3 linked regions of the Thiorhodovibrio winogradskyi genome follow. The protein of the gene in region 2 interacts with the protein of the main gene of each other region in a pairwise test. Links are inferred from orthologs where the notes say so. Each region holds a gene or a part of one and is shown on either strand. Other genes may lie near its edges.

The links. The genes of interacting proteins can lie anywhere in the genome.
Region 1: the proteins of aceE (region 2) and groL interact in binary tests that used the Escherichia coli proteins (3 or more experiments, as listed by UniProt). The link is inferred for Thiorhodovibrio winogradskyi from one-to-one orthologs.
Region 3: the proteins of aceE (region 2) and nth interact in binary tests that used the Escherichia coli proteins (3 or more experiments, as listed by UniProt). The link is inferred for Thiorhodovibrio winogradskyi from one-to-one orthologs.

What each region holds. Positions count from the first base shown.
Region 1 is NZ_CP121472.1:5,422,072-5,429,052, forward strand. The notes cover bases 2,759-5,610. They hold groL (chaperonin GroEL), read right to left. Parts: upstream 5,082-5,610; coding sequence 3,435-5,081; downstream 2,759-3,434. Other genes in these bases: Thiowin_RS24885 (CPBP family intramembrane glutamic endopeptidase), read right to left, coding at 2,759-3,286; groES (co-chaperone GroES), read right to left, coding at 5,165-5,455. Outside these bases: Thiowin_RS24870 (transposase family protein), read left to right, coding at 1-577; Thiowin_RS24875 (hypothetical protein), read left to right, coding at 577-912; gmd (GDP-mannose 4,6-dehydratase), read left to right, coding at 1,249-2,334; more of Thiowin_RS24885, read right to left, coding at 2,402-2,758; Thiowin_RS24900 (elongation factor G), read right to left, coding at 5,708-6,981.
Region 2 is NZ_CP121472.1:3,223,044-3,230,422, reverse strand. What follows is about bases 3,061-6,310. They hold aceE (pyruvate dehydrogenase (acetyl-transferring), homodimeric type), read right to left. Parts: upstream 5,922-6,310; coding sequence 3,261-5,921; downstream 3,061-3,260. Other genes in these bases: Thiowin_RS14560 (CHAT domain-containing protein), read right to left, coding at 6,156-6,310; aceF (dihydrolipoyllysine-residue acetyltransferase), read right to left, coding at 3,061-3,165. Also shown: Thiowin_RS14590 (N-6 DNA methylase), read right to left, coding at 1-484; Thiowin_RS14580 (2-oxo acid dehydrogenase subunit E2), read right to left, coding at 943-1,149; Thiowin_RS14575 (hypothetical protein), read right to left, coding at 1,146-1,370; more of aceF, read right to left, coding at 1,402-3,060; more of Thiowin_RS14560, read right to left, coding at 6,311-7,379. UniProt on the Escherichia coli protein: Component of the pyruvate dehydrogenase (PDH) complex, that catalyzes the overall conversion of pyruvate to acetyl-CoA and CO(2).
Region 3 is NZ_CP121472.1:3,868,148-3,875,040, reverse strand. What follows is about bases 2,759-5,522. They hold nth (endonuclease III), read right to left. Parts: upstream 4,577-5,522; coding sequence 3,941-4,576; downstream 2,759-3,940. Other genes in these bases: Thiowin_RS17760 (chemotaxis protein CheB), read left to right, coding at 5,264-5,522; queG (tRNA epoxyqueuosine(34) reductase QueG), read right to left, coding at 2,759-3,662. Also shown: Thiowin_RS17785 (FtsX-like permease family protein), read right to left, coding at 1-876; Thiowin_RS17780 (hypothetical protein), read left to right, coding at 921-1,079; Thiowin_RS17775 (2Fe-2S iron-sulfur cluster-binding protein), read right to left, coding at 1,102-2,550; more of queG, read right to left, coding at 2,547-2,758; more of Thiowin_RS17760, read left to right, coding at 5,523-6,893. UniProt on the Escherichia coli protein: DNA repair enzyme that has both DNA N-glycosylase activity and AP-lyase activity. The DNA N-glycosylase activity releases various damaged pyrimidines from DNA by cleaving the N-glycosidic bond, leaving an AP (apurinic/apyrimidinic) site.

The DNA of each region.
Region 1 (6,981 bases), 2.2 Mb from region 2 along the record:
GGTGGATCCCGACAGCGACGAGGAGCAGGACTATCAGTACTACGTCTATGTGCTGGAGGCGAGTCTGTGTTTCCGCAACGGGATGGTGATCCCGTTGATGAGCGAGTTCCTCGAGTATGCGCCAGAGCAGGGCGAACAGCGCAAACAGGACTGCGAGACCAAGGCCTTTCACCGTCTGGCCGAACGCATTAAAAACGCCTTTCCTCGTCTGCCGGTGATGGTGTTGCTCGATGGGCTCTATGCCAATGGACCGATCATGGAACGCTGCCGCCGCTATCACTGGGATTTTATGATCGTGCTCAAGGATGGCTCGCTGCCGAGCGTGTGGGAGGAGTATCGCAGCTTGGCGCACGAGCAGCCGGAGAATCGCTGCGCACAGCACTGGGGCGAGCGTCGGCAGCAATTTGAGTGGGTCAACGCGATTCGCTACGAGTATGGACCCAATGGCAAGAAGTTCCTTGAGGTCCATGTGGTGACTTGCCACGAACACTGGCAGGTGGTGGACCCCAAGACCGCGGAGATCATCACCAAGCACGCCCGCCATGTCTGGCTCTCCTCGCGCCCGCCCATTGCCTAATGGGCCGGCTCAATGTGCATACCCGCTGCAACCTGGGGGCGCGCTATCGCTGGGGCATCGAAGGGGCGTTTCTGGTCGAAAAGCATCAGGGCTACGCCTACGAACATGCCTTCGCCAAACAGTGGAACGCGATGAAGGGCTATCATTTCCTGATGCGTCTGGCGCACCTGATCAACACCCTGGCGCGCTTCTCCAAGCAGCTGGCGGCGCTGTTCGTGGAGCTTGGGGTGCAGGCCACCATCGGCTTCATCCGCAATACCCTCACCGGCCCTTGGCTCGATCCCCAAGCGGTGGAGCAGCGCCTGCAGCGACCGTTTCGATTAAGTCTGCTCTGAGCTCACTGCCTGCAGTGAGACGACCGCTTGCCCATCGCGCAGGCGGAGGCCCCCTATGGCCAAGAGGTCCTGCGGCAGCGATTTTTGCTCCGGCAGGCTCCGTCACACGGGCGCCAATGTCCAAGAAGAAGCCAGGCTCGAATTGTTTCCCAACTAGGCGAGAAACTAAACCGACCCTGGCCCTAATTTACAGACTTTCCCGCGCAAGAAACCAAATGCCAGCAAGCGTCCGCCCCTCTGTGCCAAGAGGCTTCGTCACCAGGAAGACTGCGGGCGGGCCACATTTTGCGCTACCATACGAGTCGTTCGGCGGAATCACTTGCGGATAGCGATAACATGAAAACAGCTCTCATTACTGGCATTACTGGCCAAGACGGCGCCTATTTGGCGGAATTCCTGCTCGACAAAGGCTATATTGTTCATGGCATTAAGCGGCGCAGCTCGCTGTTTAATACCGACCGTATCGACCATCTGTACCAGGATCCACATCAGCCTGAGCGGCGCTTTGTGCTGCATCATGGCGACATGACCGACAGTTCCAGCCTGATTCGCATCATTCAGCAGGTGCGGCCGGATGAGATTTACAACCTGGCCGCGCAAAGTCATGTTGCCGTGTCCTTTGAAGAGCCGGAATATACGGCGGATTCCGATGGGCTTGGGCCCTTGCGGCTGCTGGAGGCAATTCGCATTCTGGGCCTTGAGAAAAAAACCCGTTTCTACCAGGCCTCGACCTCTGAGCTGTTCGGCAAGGTGCGGGAGATCCCGCAGCGCGAGACCACGCCCTTTTACCCGCGCTCACCCTACGCCGTGGCCAAGCTCTATGCCTATTGGATCACGGTGAATTATCGCGAGGCCTATGGCATCTACGCCTGCAATGGCATTCTGTTTAATCATGAAAGCCCGATTCGCGGCGAGACCTTTGTTACCCGCAAGATCACCCGGGGTCTGGCGCGCATCAAGCTTGGGCTGCAAGAGCGCATTTACCTGGGCAACATGGACGCCAAGCGCGACTGGGGTCATGCCAAGGACTATGTGCGTATGCAGTGGATGATGCTGCAACAGGACCAGCCCGAGGATTTTGTCATCGCCACCGGCAAGCAATACTCGGTGCGCGAGTTCGTCGCCATTGCCGCGCGCGAGATCGGCATCGACATCCGCTGGGAGGGCACTGGCGTCGAGGAAAAGGGCTACGACCAAAAAACCGGCGCCTGCCTGGTCGAGGTCGACCCACGCTACTTCCGCCCGACCGAGGTTGAGACCCTGCTGGGAGATCCAACCAAGGCCAAGGAAAAGCTCGGCTGGGAGCCTGAAATCAGCTTCGAGAAACTGGTGGCGGAAATGATGCGCGAGGATTTGAAAGAAGCCGAACGAGATGCCTTGTGTGATCGTGAAGGTTACAGAGTGCATCAACACAACGAGTAGCTCTGACCTGAAACAAGGGCTGCATCCTTTGCGGTGGCGCCGCGCATCCTCTTGTCAGACCAGCGCATTAGATCTGTGGTTTCGGCTCCCGGGGGCGCTTGGCAGTGAGCCTTTCCAGCCCGATGAGCAACAGAAGCACGGCAGCGGCCAACCAGCCAATCACGCCATCATAGGCTCCCGCCAGCCAGGCCCAGTTGGCGCCATCGACGCCGTCGGTCAGGCGTCGGCTGGTCTGGATCACAAAGACCCAGCCGGCATGCAGACCAATGCCAAGCGCAATGCCGCCGCTGCGCGCGCGCAGCAGCGCCAGTAACACTCCAGCCAGCCAGAGTGCGACCAGAGAATCCAAATGGCGCCAATCGGCCAGACCAATAAAGACACTCCCCACCATCCAGGCGCTACCAGCCAAATCCGCGGCCATGCCGTCGGGGAGTTCGCGCGGCTTCATGAAATGCACCATTGCATAGAGAGCGGCCGACCAGCCGGCGGCTTGCAGCAACGACCCCTGGCGACGGATGGCGGTGAAGAGCGCGCCGCGAAAGAAGGTTTCTTCGAGGAGGGCGATTAGGAGACCGGCGATCAGGCCTCGCAGGGCGGTTTTAGTGAGATCAAACAACCAGCCAGGCTCCCAACTTGCAAAGACCCGTGCGCCGCTGTAAAGCAACAGGGCGACGATCATGGCCATCATCAGAGTACCCAGCAGCCAGCCTTGGATAAGCGCAAGGCGCAACTGGTACCTTGGCCGGTCAAACCCCAGGGCAGCGCGGTCCGCCAGCTTAAGCCAGCGCAGGAAAGGCCAGAGCCCAAGCAACATCAGCACCTGGGCCAGGCGCCCCAGGACTCGTTGCGGATCTTCATCAATCAGACCGCCATGCAGCAAGGGCACCGCGAGCACTGCCGCCAGCAGCAGGCAGCTGAACATATAGGTAAAAAATTGAGCTGTTGGGCGCATGGGCGACAGTTTGCCATGACATCGCCGGAGTCGCGAACTCCAATAAAAAAATGCCCCCAGCGATGCATGATCGCTGGGGGCCTTTGGGTGCGGAGCACGACAGCTGTCGCTGGCGTCACCTACCGCGCGGCGAGCAGGTCGCCAGGGCTTACATCATACCCATGTCGCCCATGCCACCCATGCCGCCACCCATGCCGCCACCGGCTGGTGCCTCATCCTTGGGTTCCTCGGCCACCATGGCCTCGGTGGTGATCATCAGCCCGGCGATGGAGCAGGCATTCTGCAGCGCGGTGCGGGTGACCTTGGTCGGGTCCAGGATACCCATGCTGACCACGTCGCCGTACTCGCCGCTGGCGGCGTTGTAGCCGTAGTTACCCTCGCCCTCGGCGACCTTTTGCAGCACCACAGAGGCCTCGGCGCCGGCGTTATGCACGATTTGGCGCAGTGGCTCTTCCATCGCGCGCAGAGCGATGCTGATACCAACGTCCTGATCGTGGTTGTTGCCGGTAAGACCGCGCACACCGCCGAGAGCACGTACCAGCGCCACACCACCGCCGGGGACGATACCTTCCTCGACGGCCGCGCGGGTGGCATGCAGCGCATCCTCGACGCGGGCTTTCTTCTCTTTCATCTCGACTTCGGTCGCGGCACCGACCTTGATCACGGCCACGCCGCCGGCCAGCTTGGCCAGACGCTCTTGGAGCTTCTCGCGGTCGTAGTCGGAGGTGGTCTCCTCGACCTGGGCGCGAATCTGCTCGCAACGACCCTTGATGTCCACCTCGGAGCCAGCACCGTCGATGATGGTGGTCTCTTCCTTGCTGACCTGGATCTTCTTGGCCTGGCCGAGTTCGTTCAGCGTGGCCTTCTCGAGCGACAGACCGACTTCCTCGGAGATGACGGTCGCGCCGGTCAGGATGGCGATATCCTGCAGCATGGCCTTGCGACGATCACCAAAACCGGGGGCCTTGACGGCGCACACCTTGATGATGCCACGGATAGAGTTGACCACCAGGGTGGCCAGGGCCTCGCCCTCAATGTCCTCGGCAACGATCATCAGCGGCTTGCCAGCCTTGGCGACACCTTCGAGCACCGGCAGCAGATCGCGGATGTTGGAGATCTTCTTGTCGTGCAGCAGGATGAAGGGGTCTTCCAGCTCGGCGGTTTGGCTCTGCTGGTTGTTAATGAAGTAAGGCGACAGATAGCCGCGGTCGAACTGCATGCCCTCGACCACGTCGAGTTCGTTGTGCAGGGACTTACCCTCTTCAACGGTGATGACGCCTTCCTTGCCGACCTTCTCCATGGCCTCGGCGATGATCTCGCCGATGCTGTCATCGGAGTTGGCGGAAATGGTGCCGACCTGAGCAATTTCCTTATTGTCGGAACAGGGACGCGACAGATCGCGCAGTTGCCCGACGGCGCTCTCAACAGCCTTATCCATGCCGCGCTTCAGATCCATGGGGTTCATGCCAGCGGCGACGGCCTTCAGACCCTCGCGCACCATGGCCTGGGCCAGCACGGTCGCGGTGGTGGTGCCGTCACCGGCCACATCGGAGGTCTGGGAGGCGACTTCCTTGACCATCTGCGCGCCCATGTTCTCGAACTTGTCTTTCAGCTCGATTTCCTTGGCGACCGAGACGCCGTCCTTGGTGACGGTGGGCGAACCGAAGGACTTCTCCAGCACCACATTGCGGCCCTTGGGGCCCAGGGTGACCTTGACAGCGTTAGCCAGGATGTTGACGCCATCCATCATGCGCGCGCGCGCTTCAGTACCAAACTTAACTTCTTTTGCACTCATTGGAGTATGCTCCCGTGATCTAAACTTGTCCCGCGACAGGGTGACGCGAGAGAAAAAGCGTGTGGGTTGGTGGGTTCGATGGCTTAGCCCTCGATCACACCCATGATGTCTTCCTCGCGCATCACGAGAAGATCTTCACCATCGACCTTGACCTCGGTTCCCGAGTACTTGCCGAAGAGCACCTTGTCGCCAACCTTGACATCAAGCGCGCGGGTGTCGCCGTTGTCCATGATCTTGCCATTGCCGACAGCCATGACTTCGCCACGGATGGGTTTTTCAGCCGCGCTGTCTGGGATGACGATGCCACCAGCGGTGGTACGCTCTTCTTCCATGCGACGGATAACGACGCGGTCGTGCAAAGGACGAATATTCATTGTTTGAGTCCCCTCAAGGTGTGTGAGTGGTCGAGCGCCGCCCAGCCGGGCCTGCCGACCGGGTTGTTAGCACTCATCAGTAGCGAGTGCTAATAATAGTCCCGACGCACGGGCTGTCAAGGGGGCGCGTCGGAAAAGAGCGATTTTTTTCTGTTCGCGCAGGCGTGGGAACAGGGGTCTCTGGAACCCTGGAGGAAACCAAGGGGAAATTTGGAACAGCGGGCAAAGGAGCGCTGGTGTTGGATGCGAACCCTATGCAGTAACGTCGAAACGCTCGAACCTCATGCTGAACTGGCCACGACCCTGGGTCAGGCTGCGCAGTTCGGTGGCATAGCCGAGCAGGGATTCAAGTGCCACTTCGCACTGCACGCGGGCCTCGCCTTCGCCGCCGCCCTCATGGAGCGAGGTCGCGCGGATGCTCGCGTGTCGGGCTTGTAGGTCACCGAGAACCTGGCCGAGATACACCTCCGGCACCGCCAGATCGACGCGCATCAGCGGGTGCAGAATCACGGGTCCGGCCTGGCTCAGTCCCTTGCGCAGTGCCTTGGCCGCTGCCGCGCTCAGCGCCTCGGGCGGGCTGGCCGAGCCAAAGAGCTCCACTTGGCGCAGCTCGACCACCACATCCTCGACCGGCGCGCCCTGCAGCGGGCCGCTGTTCAGGATGAGTTGCAGACCCTCGTGCAGGGCCTGGCGCTGGGCATCGTTCAACTCGGCACCTTCGGGCAGTATCCACGGCTCACCGCTGATACGCACACCCGAACCGCGCTCGCCCGGTGTCAGGTGCAGTTCAACACCGGCGCGAGCTTCCGGGTGCTTACCATCGGGTGAGGCGGGATGCTGATACAACTCGGCGACTGTTACAGCGCTACTGATGCTCTCGCGCAACGCGACTGCCGGTCGCCCGCGGCGTACCCGCAGGTGAAACTCGCGCTCCAGGCGCTCCAGCACAATCTGCAGGTGCAACTCGCCCATGCCGCGCAGCAGCCGCTGGCCGGTATCCGGGTCTTCCTCCACCCGCAGCGTCGGGTCTTCCTGAACTAGCTTGTCCAGGGCTTCGAGTAGCTTGTCTTCATCGGCGCTGGTGCTCGGCTCGATGGCCAGACTCAGCACCGGGGCACGGGTGTCGATGCGCTCAAGGCTCACAACATGCTCGGGATGGCACAGAGTATCGCCAGTCGCGGCACGGCGAAGACCAGCCAGCAGGACGATCTGGCCAGGGCCGGCTTCATCGAGTTTGATCTTTTTGCCGGCGTCGATGTCGAAAATCCGCGCTATATGCTCCTTGACGACCTGGCCATCGGCGCCGACAAAGGCGACAATATCGCCAGGACGGATACGATTGCGATAAATGCGCGTGAAGCAATGTCGGCGCCCGTCCCAAAGTTGCACCTTGAACACCAGCGCGGCCAGGGGGCCGTCATCACCGATGACAATGGACTCGGCCGCGGGCTCGGGACTCTCTGGTGTTGCCGGGAGGTGCCGCGCGGTCATGGCCGGGCGATCACTCGGTGCTGGCAGCAAGGCGA
Region 2 (7,379 bases):
TGCGTTCCTCACCGCCGCGAAAGAGCACGCCATGGGGCATCACCACGGCCATTTTGCCAGTCTGCTTCAGGGTCGCGAGCATGTGCTGGGCGAACATCAGATCAGCCTTTTTGCCGGTGGTCGGACACCAGCCGAAGCGAAAGCGGTCACTGAACTGCATCCCGCGCCGGCTGTAATTCTGGCTGAAGGGCGGATTGGCGATGACGCCGTCGAAGCGCATCAGGCGACCGTCCTCGATGTGCTTAGGCTCCATCAGGGTGTCGCCATTGCGGATGTCGGCGCTGGGGATGCCATTCAACAGCAGATTCATGCGGCAGATGGCCCAGACCGCGCCGCTGTCTTCCTGACCATGGAGGCTGAGCGGCGGCCCATTGTGCGCGATGGCGTGCTCGTTGCCCTGAATGAGCATGCCGCCGCTGCCACAGGTCGGATCATAGAGCGAGCTGCCGCCCTGGGGGTCGAGAATCCGCACCATGAGCTGCACGACACCGGGGGGCGTGTAGAACTCACCGGCCTTTTTGCCGGCTGAGTCGGCGAACTCGCCTCCAGCGCCGAGAGGGCGATATTCAGGGCATTGGCAACGCCGCCATGCACCTCGTTGAGCAAATGGCCCCAGCGCGCCTCGGGCGGCACGAAAAAGGACGCGGTGTAAAACGACGGGTGATCCGCGCGCTGCCGGGCCTGCTCCTCGGTGCGCCCCAGCGCCCGCTGCTCGCGCAGAATGCGTTCACGCTGTTGCTCGAAGGTATCGGAACAGCGCTTGAGGAACAGCAGGCCAAAGATGTATTCCTTGAACTCCGAGGCATCCATCTTGCCGCGCAGGATGTCGGCGGCCGCGAACAGATGCCGTTCCAGTTTTGGGAGTGTGAGCTTGGCCAAGGTTCAGTGGCCTTTAAAAAACGTCTTGTATCGAGCGCATGCTTCGTCCGAACCGCAACCCTGTCAAAGCAATAACCGCCGAATATCCGCGAGCAAATGACGTGGCAAGCTGGTGAAGCGCACGCCATCGGCGCCGTCGACCACCCGGTGATCATAGGACAGCGACAGCGGCAGTCTGGGCTGGAAAGCCAGGCCATCCCAGACTGGCTTCATCGCGGTGCGGGAGACGCCGGGAATGGCAACATCTGGGGCATCGGGATAGTGGCTCACAAGGTTTCGGGTTCAGCCAATTCCAGACGCCGTTCAATACGAGCAAGTCGCTGCTTAATGTCTTCCATGTCGCTTTTGGTTCCATAGACCGCGCTCGTGAGTCCGGCAAACTGTTGGCCCATGGCGGAGATTTGCAAGCTATTCGATGCCGTTTCTTTTTTGAGTTCGGCAAGATCGGCCCGGATTAGGCGCAGATGTTCAAGCACCAGATTCTCGGTCATGTCGTTCTCCATCCATCTTTATCGCATTGAGTCACAGCAACAATCGCCGAATATCCGAGAGCAACTGCCGCAGCAGGCTGGTGAAGCGCACGCCGTCGGCGCCATCGACGACGCGATGATCGTAAGACAGCGACAGCGGCAGCATCAGCCGGGGCTGGAAGGCTTGGCCATCCCAGACCGGCTTCATCTCGGTGCGGGAGACGCCAAGGATGGCGACTTCGGGTGCATTGACGATGGGCGTGAAGGCGGTGCCGCCGATGCCGCCGAGGCTGGAGATGCTAAAGACGCCGCCCTGCATGTCGGCGGCGAGTAGCTTGCCGTCGCGGGCTTTTTGGCTGAGCGTCATGAGTTCTTCGGCCAGGGCGAACAGGCCTTTTTGATCAACATCCCGCACCACAGGCACGACCAGGCCATTGTTGGTATCGACCGCCACACCGATGTGACAATAGTGCTTGTGAATGAGTTGCTCGCCATCCGGGGCGAGGGATGCCTTGATGATGGGCATCTGGTTGAGCGCGGCGGCGACGGCCTTCAGCAGGAAGGGCATGAAGGTCAGCCGGACGCCGGCCTGCTCGGCGGCGGCTTTTTGTTCCTTGCGGAAGGCTTCCAGCTCAGTGATGTCGGCCTCGTCGAATTGGGTGACATGGGGCACGCTGAGCCAGCAGCGGTGCAGATGGGTGCCGCTGATTTTCTTGATGCGTGGCAGCGGCTCGCTGGTGACCGGACCGAATTTGCTGAAGTCGACCGCCGGGGCGCTGGGTAGCTGGAAGGGCGCGCCAGGCGCGGAGGCAGGCGCGCCGCCGGCCAGGCTTTGCTTGACGAACTGCTGGACATCGTCTTTGAGGATGCGCTGCTTGCGCCCGCTGCCTTTGACCCGATGCAGGTCGACACCCAGTTCGCGCGCGAAGCGACGCACCGCCGGGCTGGCGTGGGGGGTGCGACCATGGGCGATGGCGGCCATGTCTTCCGGGCGCGGTAGGATGGGGGCCTTGCGCCGTTCGGCCTCGCCCGGGGCACGTGTCCGGGCCTGACTGGCGGGCGGCTGAGTGGAGGGTAGCTGGGTGGAAGATGCTGGTTCGGATTCGGGCTTGGGTGTGGCGGCTGGGGCTGGCGCGCTTTCTTCATCGTCGCCTGGCTTGTCTTTGACGTTGGTGAGACTGGCCTGTACTTTGAACAGCAGATCGCCCTGGTTCAGCCTGTCACCCACCTTAACCGCCACCGAGGTGACCACGCCCGCGCGAGGCGAGGGGATTTCCATGGTCGCCTTGTCGCTCTCGAGCGTCAGGATGGATTGCTCGACGGCGATCTGGTCGCCCACGCTGACCAGGACATCCACCACAGGGACATCGGAGAAGTCCCCGATATCTGGCAGGCGGATGTCGATTTCCTCGGTTTGGTCAGGTATCGGGTGCGAAGTTGTTTTGGGTGTGGATGCCTCGGAGGCGACCGGTGCCGGGGATGATGGTGGGGGGGCGGTGTCCGTTTTGGCGGCGGATTTGTCCTGGCGGTCGTCCGAGCTGTTTTCAATGCCGCTACCTGTGTTTGCAGCAGGGCTACCCGTGGCAACGCGCATCAGCAGGCTGCCCTGGCTGATCCGCTCACCGACGGAAACCAGCACCTCTTTCACCTCGCCGCCCAGGGGGGAGGGGATTTCAATACTGGCCTTGTCGCTCTCGAGCGTCAGCAGCGACTGCTCGGGCGCGATGCGATCACCCGGCGCGACCAGGATCTCGATGATTTCGACATCGCTGAAATCGCCGATATCGGGAAGCAGAACGTCTTCTAGCGTGGCCAAGGCGGGTGTCTCCTGGCTGTCAATTCTGGGTTATATCTTTGGCTGGCCGCTGAACGGCGACTTGATTCGCCGTCACGGGCGGATCGGGGCATTGGTCACTGAGTGACCGGATTCGGCTTGTCGGGGTCAATGCGATACTTGGTGATCGCCTCGCTGACCCGCGCTTTGTCGATGGTCCCCTCGGCGGCCAGCGCGCTGAGCGCCGCGACGGCGATGTACCAGCGGTTAACCTCGAAGAACTTGCGCAACTGCGCGCGCATGTCGCTGCGCCCGAAGCCATCGGTGCCCAGGGTCAGATAACGCCGAGTCAAATACGGCCGGATCTGGTCGGCATAGGCGCGCATGTAGTCGGTGGCGGCGACAATGGGGCCGGTGGTGGCGCCAAGCTGCTGTTCAACAAAGCTCTGGCGCGGGGTCTCCTCTGGGTGCAGGCGGTTCCAGCGCTCGCAGTCCAGGCCATCGCGGCGCAGTTCATTGAAGCTGGTGGCGCTCCACACCTGGGCCTGGATGCCGAAATCCCGCTCCAGCAAGTCGCCCGCGGCTAGCACCTCGCGCAGTATGGTGCCTGAGCCAAGCAATTGGACTTGTGCGGTATCGGGTGCCGGAGACGTCTCCCGCACCGGATAAAGGCCGCGCTTGATGCCATCCTCGGCACCCTTGGGCAGCGCTGGTTGCGGGTAGTTCTCATTCATCACCGTGATGTAATAGAAGACGTTTTCCTTGTCCTGATACATCCGGCGCAAGCCATCTTGCACGATGATCGCCAGCTCATAAGCGTAGGCCGGATCGTAGCTGACGCAGTTGGGAATGGTCGCGGCGGCCAGATGGCTGTGACCATCCTGATGCTGCAGGCCCTCTCCGGCCAGGGTCGTCCGTCCCGCCGTGCCGCCGACCAGAAAGCCGCGCGCCTGCATGTCGCCCGAGGCCCAGATCAGATCCCCCACGCGCTGGAAGCCGAACATGGAGTAATAAATATAGAAAGGAATCATCGCCTGGCCATGGTTGGCATAGGCGGTGGCGGCGGCGATCCAGGAGGACATGGCCCCGGCCTCGTTGATGCCTTCTTGCAGGATCTGGCCGTTTTTCTCCTCGCGGTAGTACATCACCTGGTCGGAGTCGACTGGCTCGTAGAGTTGCCCGACGTGGGAGTAAATGCCGAGCTGGCGGAACATGCCCTCCATGCCGAAGGTGCGCGCCTCGTCCGGCACGATGGGCACGATGAACTTGCCGATGGCCTTGTCGCGCACCAGGCTCGAGAGCATGCGCACCAGTGCCATGGTGGTCGAGAGTTCGCGTTCGCCGCTGCCTTCAAGCAGGCTGGAGAAGCTCTCCAGTGCAGGCACCTCCAGCCGCTCGGATTGATCCTGACGTGCCGGCAGCGGGCCGCCGAGAGCCTCGCGACGCTCGTGCAGATAGCGGATCTCGGGGCTGTCGGGTGGTGGCTTGTAGAAGGGCGCGGCGCCGATTTGGTCGTCCGAGATCGGAATATTGAAGCGATCACGGAAGGCCTTGAGATGCGTCTCGCCCATCTTCTTTTGCGAATGGGTAATGTTCATCCCCTCGCCAGCCACGCCCATGCCATATCCCTTAACGGTCTTGGCCAGAATGACGGTCGGCTGGCCCTCGGTGCGCATGGCCTCCCGGTAGGCGGTAAAGATCTTGACTGGATCATGGCCGCCGCGATTCAGGCGCCAGATGTCGTCATCGGTCAGGTTGGCGACTAGGTCGGCCAGCTCCGGATATTTGCCAAAGAAGTGCTCGCGGGTATAGGCGCCGCCCTTGGCCTTGTAGGCCTGGTAGTCGCCATCGACGCATTCCTCCATGCGCTTGATCAGCAGTCCCTGCTTGTCGCGGGTGAAGAGCGGATCCCAGTAGCTGCCCCAGAGCACCTTGATGACATTCCAGCCGGCGCCGCGAAACACGGCTTCCAGCTCCTGGATGATTTTGCCATTGCCGCGCACCGGCCCGTCGAGCCGTTGCAGATTGCAGTTGACCACAAAGACCAGATTGTCCAGACGCTCGCGTGCCGCGAGCGAAATGGCACCCAGGGATTCCGGCTCGTCCATCTCGCCATCGCCGAGGAAGGCCCAGACCTTGCGCCCCTCGGTATTGAGCACCCCACGATCGCTCAGGTAGCGCATGAAGCGCGCCTGATAGATGGCCATGATGGGGCCCAGGCCCATGGAAACGGTCGGGAACTGCCAGAAGCCCGGCATCAGCCAGGGATGCGGATAGGACGACAGGCCGTTGCCATCGACTTCCTGGCGGAAATTGTACAGTTGCTCCTCGCTGATGCGTCCTTCCAGAAATGCGCGCGCATAGATGCCGGGCGCCGAGTGGCCCTGGATGAACACCAGATCCCCGCCATGATCCATGCTCGCGGCGCGGAAGAAATGATTGAAGCCAACATCGTAGAGGGTGGCGCTGGAGGCAAAGGAGGAGATATGCCCGCCGAGCTCCGTTGACAGCCGGTTGGCCTGCACCACCATGGCCATGGCGTTCCAGCGCACGAAGGAGCGGATGCGCCGCTCAATGGCGCGATCCCCGGGGAAACGCTCCTGCTGGGTCACCGGGATGGTGTTCACATAGGCGGTATTGGCGCTGAACGGCAGATGCGCGCCCGAGCGGCGTGCCTTGTCGATCAGGCGTTCGAGCAGGTAGTGCGCGCGCTCGATTCCCTCGTTCTCCAAGACGGCATCAAGGGCGTCGAGCCACTCCTGGGTTTCCTGGGGGTCGATATCGGGCTTGTTGGGCATGGCGGTCAGCGGATGTCTGAGTCAGGGGAGGGGTGCGCGACGGATGTCGATCCAGTGACGAGAAGCAAAATACGCGCAAATTAACCCAGGCGTGGCGGATTGGCAAATAAGCCGCGCTCGTCCTATGGAATCAGGAGCTCTGCTTAGCAAGCGAGCGGCGTCGATGTGGTTTGGAGGCCCCAGTTTGAACCCAAGGCTTCAGCAGTCGGTTGGCCGAGACCGGACGAGCTTCTCTTAAAGCCAGTTGCCGACCAGGATAAACGCACCCCAGTCACTGGGATTGTCATGAACGCCACTGTTTATCATGATTTGTTGGGCGCGCTGCAAGGCTCGCGCTTTGCTCAGATCACCCTGGGTGAGGTGGGCATAGAAATGTTCCATGAGTTGCTGGGTAGCGGCATCACTGACCGGCCATAGAGAGCCAAGGGCGCTGCGCGCGCCTGACTGCAGAGCAATGCCACTCAATCCCAAGGGAGTGCGATCATCCCCCTCGGCGGTCTGGCAAGCGCTCAGCACCAAGAGTTCGATCGGGGTGCGATCAAGCTCCTTGGGCTTCAGGGCGGCCGCCAGGCGTCGCATGTCGAGTTTACGGTCAAAAGTCACAATGAAGTTCTGTTCGGGTGGTCCCTGAAAAAGACCATGGGAGGCAATATGCACGATGCGATAGGGATGCTGCGCAAGCTCGTTGACAAAACGCTCCAGCAAGAAGTCCTGATTGTGCAAGACCTCGGAGGGGATGCGTTTGGAGATGGCTTCGATTTCGGCCGCGACGCCCGGCAGCGAGAGGGCTTCGATGGTCTCTTCGCGCGCCGCGCGCAGGATGTTGGCGCCCTTGCCATCGCTACCGCGCCCCTGTACGGGCACCGATGTGCCGCGCAGTTCGGCCCCGGCTCCCCGGCCGAGGCTGCGGCGATGCTGCCGCACCAGGGCGCTGACCCACCAGTCGGGCAATTCGTCAATCACCGGGCCGGGCCGGCTAACGCCAGTGATGAGCGTTTTCGGCCGAACCTGCCCCAGAGATTTCGGCTGCAAGAGTTGCAGGCCGAGGGTGGTTGCCACGGCATACTCATTGACCAGATAACCGCTCGGTCCGAGCAGCACGGCGGCGGGCACGCTTCGCAGCGCGCCATCGGGGACAAAGATGAGGGTGTCGATGCCATCCTCGCGCAATCTTGACTCGATCGGGCTGATCAGCCAGTTGTAGAGTTCGCGCGCTTCCGGTTCGATGGGTTGATCGTAGCGCAGCTTCACCGCCAGAATTTGGGCGGCAAGTTCGATGCGGGCAGGATCCACCAGCAGGGTTTCCTGCGCCATCTGACCGCCGGCACTCAGAATCAGCTCCAGACGGTCGGGAAACAGCACCGGATAGAGCACGGCCGTGCGGCGGTTGAGTGTATCGATTTTTTGCCGCAACGGCGCAATGCAGGCATCGCGGAAATAGTCCCGCAATTCGTCCAC
Region 3 (6,893 bases), 650 kb from region 2 along the record:
GGCGAGCATGGTGAGATTGACGCGGTAGGCGCGTGTCAGTCCCAGGGATTCCGCCGCGGCCTCCTCCGGGGGCAGAACTGTGAGCCCGGGTGGCAGGCGCGCGCCGATGGCCTCGCGCGCTCGCGCCGGGGGCAGATCCTGGCGCAGGCGCAGATCGACCCGGGTCAGGACCCCAAGGCGCGCGAACTGACGTTGGGCGCCGGCGATGTCCATCACCGCCACTTCCTGCCCGACACCGGCGGAGGGGAGGGTCCCGGCGATGCGCAAGTCGCGCTCCTCGGTGCCAGCCTGCAGAGTCAGGGTGTCGCCGGGCTGGAGCTCCAGCCTTTCGGCGGCGGCCGGGCTGAGGAAGAGCGCATCCTCGCGCAGGGTGGCGAGCAGGTCTGGATCGGCTTCCCTGGTGTCCGCGTTCGCGCTGGCCGATGCCAGATCCGATGCCTGATCCGATACCTGATCCGGTGCCGGGTCTGGCGCCGATTCTGGCGCTGGTCCGGGTACCGGCATCAAGGCTGGATTCACCGCCGCGAGTCGCAGCACATCAACTCCCAGAATCCGCAGGCTGTCGCGCTCCGATGAACGCCCGGGCCGGCGCGCGCGCACCTCCAAAACCGGGCTGGCGGCGGCCACCTCGGGCAGTTGGGCGATCTCGGCAAACAGCCGATCATCGAAGCCACTCGCGCCGGCCAGCACCTGGAGATCGGCCTGGCCGTTCAGTAGTCGCACGCCGCGCTCGAATTCATCCAAGGCGCCACGGTGAATCAACTGCACCGCCAGCCCCAGCGCCACACCCAGGGCAATGGCGAGTACCGAGAGCACCGTCGGCAGTCGCCGCCGCCACAGGCTGGCGAGAAAGAGATGGCGGAGGGTGGCGGGCATAATGCAAACAAGCTCCAGCTCAAAAGATTACGAAAGGATCAGCAATGAAAAATTTGGGTGTTGCATCTGGTGTAGAAGCGGCTTCCAGCCGCTTCATGACGCGCCAAGCTGGCGTGTCTATTGATGACCGGGCCAACAACAGGGCGCTGGAAATGAAATTTGGAATCGCTGTACAAATAATTGTTTTTTTAGATCTATGTTGACAGCTTTTATCAGGTTCGTCCCCTATTTCCAGGTGGTGACCCGATCATCCGTTATCCCGAGCCTTTGCATGGCTTGCACCATGGCTGCGAGTTGCTGCGAGGTGCCGGCCAGGTAGTAGCTGGCGTTGCCGGGCTCCGGCAGGTCGGCCTGGATCAAGGCCTGGAGGTCCTTGGGGTTGGCGTTGATCAGTGGGGTGAAGAAAAAGTGATCCAGCGCGTCCTTCAGCGCGCGGCACCAGCCTTCGAGATAAAAACCCTCGGTGCCCGGGGTCGACCAGTACAGATGCAGGCTAGCGGCGGTGTCGATGGAAACGGCGTGCTCGATCAGACTCTTGATCGGAGCAATGCCGTCGCCAAAAGCGATGAAGACCGCCGGAGATGAATCAGCCTCACGCAGCACGAAATCGCCATGGGGTCCCTTGATCAGCACGGGCACCCGACTGAGTGGGCGACTGAAGACGGCATCGCTGAAGGCATCGCGACCCCGGCGAACGTAGAAGTAGAGATGACGCCCGTTGCATGGGCAACTGGCGATGGGCAGTTCGGTTTCGGTGCCGTCCTCAAGACGCAGCCGCGCGGACTGCCCGGCCATGAAGCGCAGCGTCTGGGTGCGGGGCGCTTGCACCTGCAGCAGTATGAGATCGGGGTTCTGGGGCTCGAGGTTGCGGATTTGGGCGCGGATTTCCTGCTCGGGTAAATCCGCGCTCGAATGTGCCTCGGCGGCTTCCAGCACCAGGTCGGTGACTGCCGTGTGGCAGCAGGCGAGCAGGTAACCCAGCTGTTGCTCGCGGGCGCCGAGCACATAGTCGTGGTCACGCAGCTTCCACACCTCGCCTGATACCACCCGCGCCTTGCAAGAGCCGCAGTTGCCGTTGGCGCAACCGTAGTTCATGCGCAGCCCCGCGCGCACGGCCGCGCCGAGAATGGACTCCGAGCCCTCGACAAAGAACTCATGCCCGCTCGGGATCACCTTGACGCTCGCCGACATCAGGCGCAGGAGGTTGTCTTTCGCGAACAGCCGTCGGCGCGCCTCGGACTCGGGTGCTTCCGCCAGGGCGGCGCATTGCGCGTCCAGCCAGCCGAGCAGACGCTCGCGCGTATCGCGCTCGGGGATGACCTTGGTCAATTGGGTGCGCAAATCAGCAATCAAGCGCTGCAGTCCATCGGCGCGATTGGCCTGCGCGGAGAGGGCATCGCTAAGCGCGTGCAGGCGCGAGAGCAGCACCTCGGGACTGGGTAATTGATGGTCCTGATCATTGTCGCGCGGCACCGCGTTGTCCCGGATTTGCTGCACCTGATCAAGTATGCCGCTGTGTTCCAGGCTGACGCTGGGGTAGATGCGCAAGAGATCCTGCACCCGCACCTGACCCTCGAAGGTCTCGATTTCACCCTGGCGGATGCGCGCTTGCAGGGTGCCGCGGCTCACGCCGGCCAGACGCGCGGCGCGCGAGAGACTGAGCAAATCGATCATGGTCGGGGCTCCCTTTGGGGTGATGGATCGGCGGGGATGTTGTCATGCGCGCCCTCATTCTCGCGCCGCTGCTGCTGTTGTGCCAGCGCCCAATGGACATGCTCACGGATCAGGTCGCTTGGATGGTCGCCGCGGGCTTGGAGCGCCTGGCGCACGGCGGGGGAGGGTGCGGCGTTACCCAGTGCCACGGCGATGTTGCGCAGCCAGCGCTGATGGCCGATGCGGCGGATGGCGCTGCCCTCGGTGCGCTTGAGAAATTCCGCTTCATCCCAGCCAAAGAGCACGATCAGACTGGCAGTGTCCAGACCCTGGCGGGGACGGAAGTCGGCCTCCGTCGTCAGCCGTGCGAAGCGGTTCCAGGGGCAGACGAGCTGGCAGTCGTCGCAGCCATAAATGCGGTTGCCAAGCAATGGGCGCAGCGGCGCGGGAATGGCGCCGGCCAGCTCAATGGTCAGATAGGAGATGCACAGGCGTGCATCCAATTCATAAGGCTTGACGATGGCGCCGGTGGGGCAGATCTCCATGCAGGCCTGGCAGCGTCCGCAATGGCTGGGCAGGGGTTGATTGACGGGCAGCGGCAGATCGACATAGAGCTCGCCCAGAAAAAACCAGGAGCCGGCGCGCGGATGGATCAGGTTGGTGTGCTTGCCAATCCAGCCCAGGCCCGCGGCTTGTGCCAGTGGCTTTTCCATCACGGGCGCCGAGTCGACCAGTGGGCGCCACTGGAAGGGGCCAGTCTCGGCCTCGATGCGCAGGGCGAGCTGTTTGAGTCGCGCGCGCAGCAGCTTGTGGTAATCGCGCCCGAGCGCGTAACGGGAAATAAAGGCCTGGATGGGATGGTCACAGGCGGCCTTGGTGTCCTCCAGCGCTTCTGGCAGGTAGTCCATGCGCGCGCAGATGACTCTGATTGTACCCGGCAGCAGTTCGCCCGGGCGGCTGCGTTTACGCCCATGACGGGCCATGTAGTCCATCTCGCCATGCCAGCCCCGTGCGAGCCAGTCGCGCAAATAGGTCTCGGGGCCGCTCAGCTCGCAGCCGGCGATGCCAACTTGCTGAAAGCCGAGTTCCAGACCCCAAGTCTTGATGCGATTGGCGAGGGTGGTGGGTGTCAAGCCGTGGTGTTCCTTGAATAGATGGAAGATCACTAATCTTCCCGTTGTAGCACACAATCACCCATATCGGCGTCCTGATCGCTTGTCATCATAGCGGTGCCTACCTATGCTGCTGGTCCAAGACGTAAAGACGGACCAACAGCCAGCTTGATTCACTACAGCCGGGGGCACATCACTATTCTTGATCGGCCAGGACTTGATGTCTATGTGTGCGAGTGCTACGAGGTGGCGCGATGAGAATTCGCGTGTTTCCTTCCGGATCGGATATTGGCCTGGCATTAGGTGCGCTCTTGACCCGGATTTTCACACAAGTCCGCGATTAAACAATGCGTGCAACGCGGGCGCCGTGCGGTGCAGGTGTAGCGTCCGTGCAGGATCAGCCAGTGGTGGGCATCTTTGAGGAATTCCCGAGGAACCAGGCGCAGCAGTTGCTGTTCCACCGCGAGTGGTGTTTTGCCCTGGGCAATGCGGGTGCGGTTGGCGACGCGAAAGATGTGGGTGTCGACGGCGATGGTAGGCTCGCCGAAGGCGGTATTGAGGATGACGTTGGCGGTTTTTCGTCCCACGCCGGGCAGTGCTTCGAGTGCGGAGCGCTCGCGTGGCACTTCTCCCTGGTGACTTTCTGTCAAGATGGCGCAGGTTTTGATGATGTTCTTGGCCTTGGTATTGAACAGACCAATGGTGCGGATGTGTTCGCTCAAGGCGGCTTCGCCAAGTGCAAGCATGGTTTTTGGTGTGTTGGCCAGCGTAAAGAGCTTTTCGGTGGCTTTGTTGACGCTCTTGTCCGTGGTCTGGGCGGACAGGATCACGGCGATCAGCAATTCAAAGGGAGAGTGATAGATCAATTCCGTGGTGGGCTTTGGATTCGCCGCACGCAGGCGGGTGAAGATTTCAGTGCGTTTGGCCTTGTTCATCTGGTTTTGATCGCTGGTGATGATGTCAGTTATGTAGACTGTTATGTGGATCGCCTTCAATTTTTCTGTGCGGCAGTCGCAGGCTGAAACCGAGACTATCTGCTGCGCGTCAGTGTCGCGAGCATGCGTGATGCCGGCATTCTCGATGGGATATGCTGGTGGCGCCGCTGTGGGCCATTGTGCTCGATACCGATCCATTCCGGGTTCCTGTCCAGCGCCACGAGGATTTTGTAATTCCTGCGGGTGGGGCGAATCGATGGCGCCGGTTCGCGAGCTTCATTCCGATAGCAAGCGGTTGTCAGCTGAAGTATGATGTTTGGCCGATTCGCTGATCAACGGCCAGGGATCAGGTCGTCAGTCTTGCGATTTCTTGGCGGCAGCGGTCAACATCCTTAAGCTCATCGCTGGTCCGCACGCGAGTTCTTACCGTGAAATAGCCACTTCATTGTCCTGAGTGGTCATGCCCCATGAGGGCTAAGGTAAAACAGCAGCTTCATTCTCTGGGGTGCCGCCGCACTTCGACTGTTAGAACGGGTGCGTCACAGCGCCAAGGCGTATAGGTTCAGCAAAGCTATGTCGACTCATCAAGAGCCTGCCACAGATCAAGCCATGACTGATCAACAGGGTCTCCCAAATCCCCAAAATCCGCCAGGTCAACCAAATCAGCAGGATCTGCCGCCGGCACCAATGGTGCCGGATGGCGTCAAGGGGCGCTATATCGTTGCTGTTGGTGCCTCGGCTGGCGGGCTCGATGCGCTGGAGCGGTTTTTTCAGGCACTGCCGGAGCGCTCCGGTGCTGCCTATGTGGTGATTCAGCATTTATCACCCGATCACAAGAGCATGATGGCGAATCTGCTCGCACGGCACACATTGATGCCGGTGGTGACGGTTGAGGATGGGATGAAGATCGAGGCCGATAAGGTTTTTCTGATTCCACCCGCCAGCATGATGAGCATCACCAACAATGAACTGCGCCTGAGTCCCAAGAACCCCCGTGGCCTGACCCTGCCGATCGATCTCTTCTTCACCGCCTTGGCGCGGGAACACGGGAAATATGCCATTGCCGTTGTGCTCTCCGGCACCGGCTCGGATGGCACCCGGGGTTCCGTGGCCATTAATGACGCGGGCGGTTTTTTGCTGGCACAGGAGCCTGAAACGGCCAAGTTCGACGGCATGCCCCGCAGTGCCATCGCCACCGGCCTGGTCGACGCCATCCTGCCGCCGGAGGAGCTCGGCCCGCGCGTTCTTGATCATATCAGCCAGGTTTCGCGTATCAATATCCGTGGCACTCGGCCGGTGGTCGGCTACGACAAGGACAACGCGCTCGAGGAGACCATGCACCTGCTCTACCACCAGGGCGGGATCAATTTTCGTGAATACAAACCCGCCACCGTCATGCGCCGCATTGAGCGACGCATGCAAGTGCGCCATGTGCCGGACCTGGAAAACTACGCCCGTCTGCTCGATGGCGACCGCACTGAACTCAACGCCTTGCGTCGCGAGTTGTTGATACCGGTCACCAACTTTTTCCGCGACCCGGAATCCTTCGAGACTTTGGCACAGAATGCCATCCAGACCATCGTGCGGGAGCGGGGTGAAGCACAGGCCATCCGTGCCTGGGTGCCTGGTGCTTCCACCGGCGAGGAGGCTTACTCCATCGCCATTTTGTTTGCCGAGGCGTTCGAGCGCCATAAGCGCTGGCCAAACTTTAAACTGTTCGCGACCGATGTCGAGCAGCACAATGTGGATGTCGGCAGTGCTGGGGTTTTCTCCGAGGCGATCACCGCCGAGGTCTCGCCCGAGCGCCTAGAGCGCTGGTTCTACAAGCGCGGCAATCATTTCGTGGTGAAGAATGAAATCCGCCAGAGCATTGTGTTTGCGCGCCACAATCTGCTCGAAGACCCACCCTTTACCCGCATGGATCTGGTCACCTGCCGCAATCTGCTGATTTATTTCCGCAGCGAGGCACAGGAGCGAGCCCTGCGGCGGTTGCAATATGCCCTGGCGCCTGGGGGCTTTTTGTTCCTGGGTTCGAGCGAGACCCTGGCCGGGTTGCAGTCGGATTTCACCTCGGTGAGTTCCAAGCACAAGATTTACCGTATTTTGCGGCATGTGTCCCTGCCGCTCGACTCAAGCTCCGCGTCCATGGGGCGCTTCTCCTCCATGGCCGGCAAGCCGCGGCCGGTGGCCAAGCCGGGTCGCGGCATGACGGATGCCGTCGCCATCGACGCCGGACAAACCCTGCTGTTGCGTAGCTACGCACCCAATACCTTGCTGCTGAACGCCAACAACGAATTGCTACACGTGTTTGGTGATG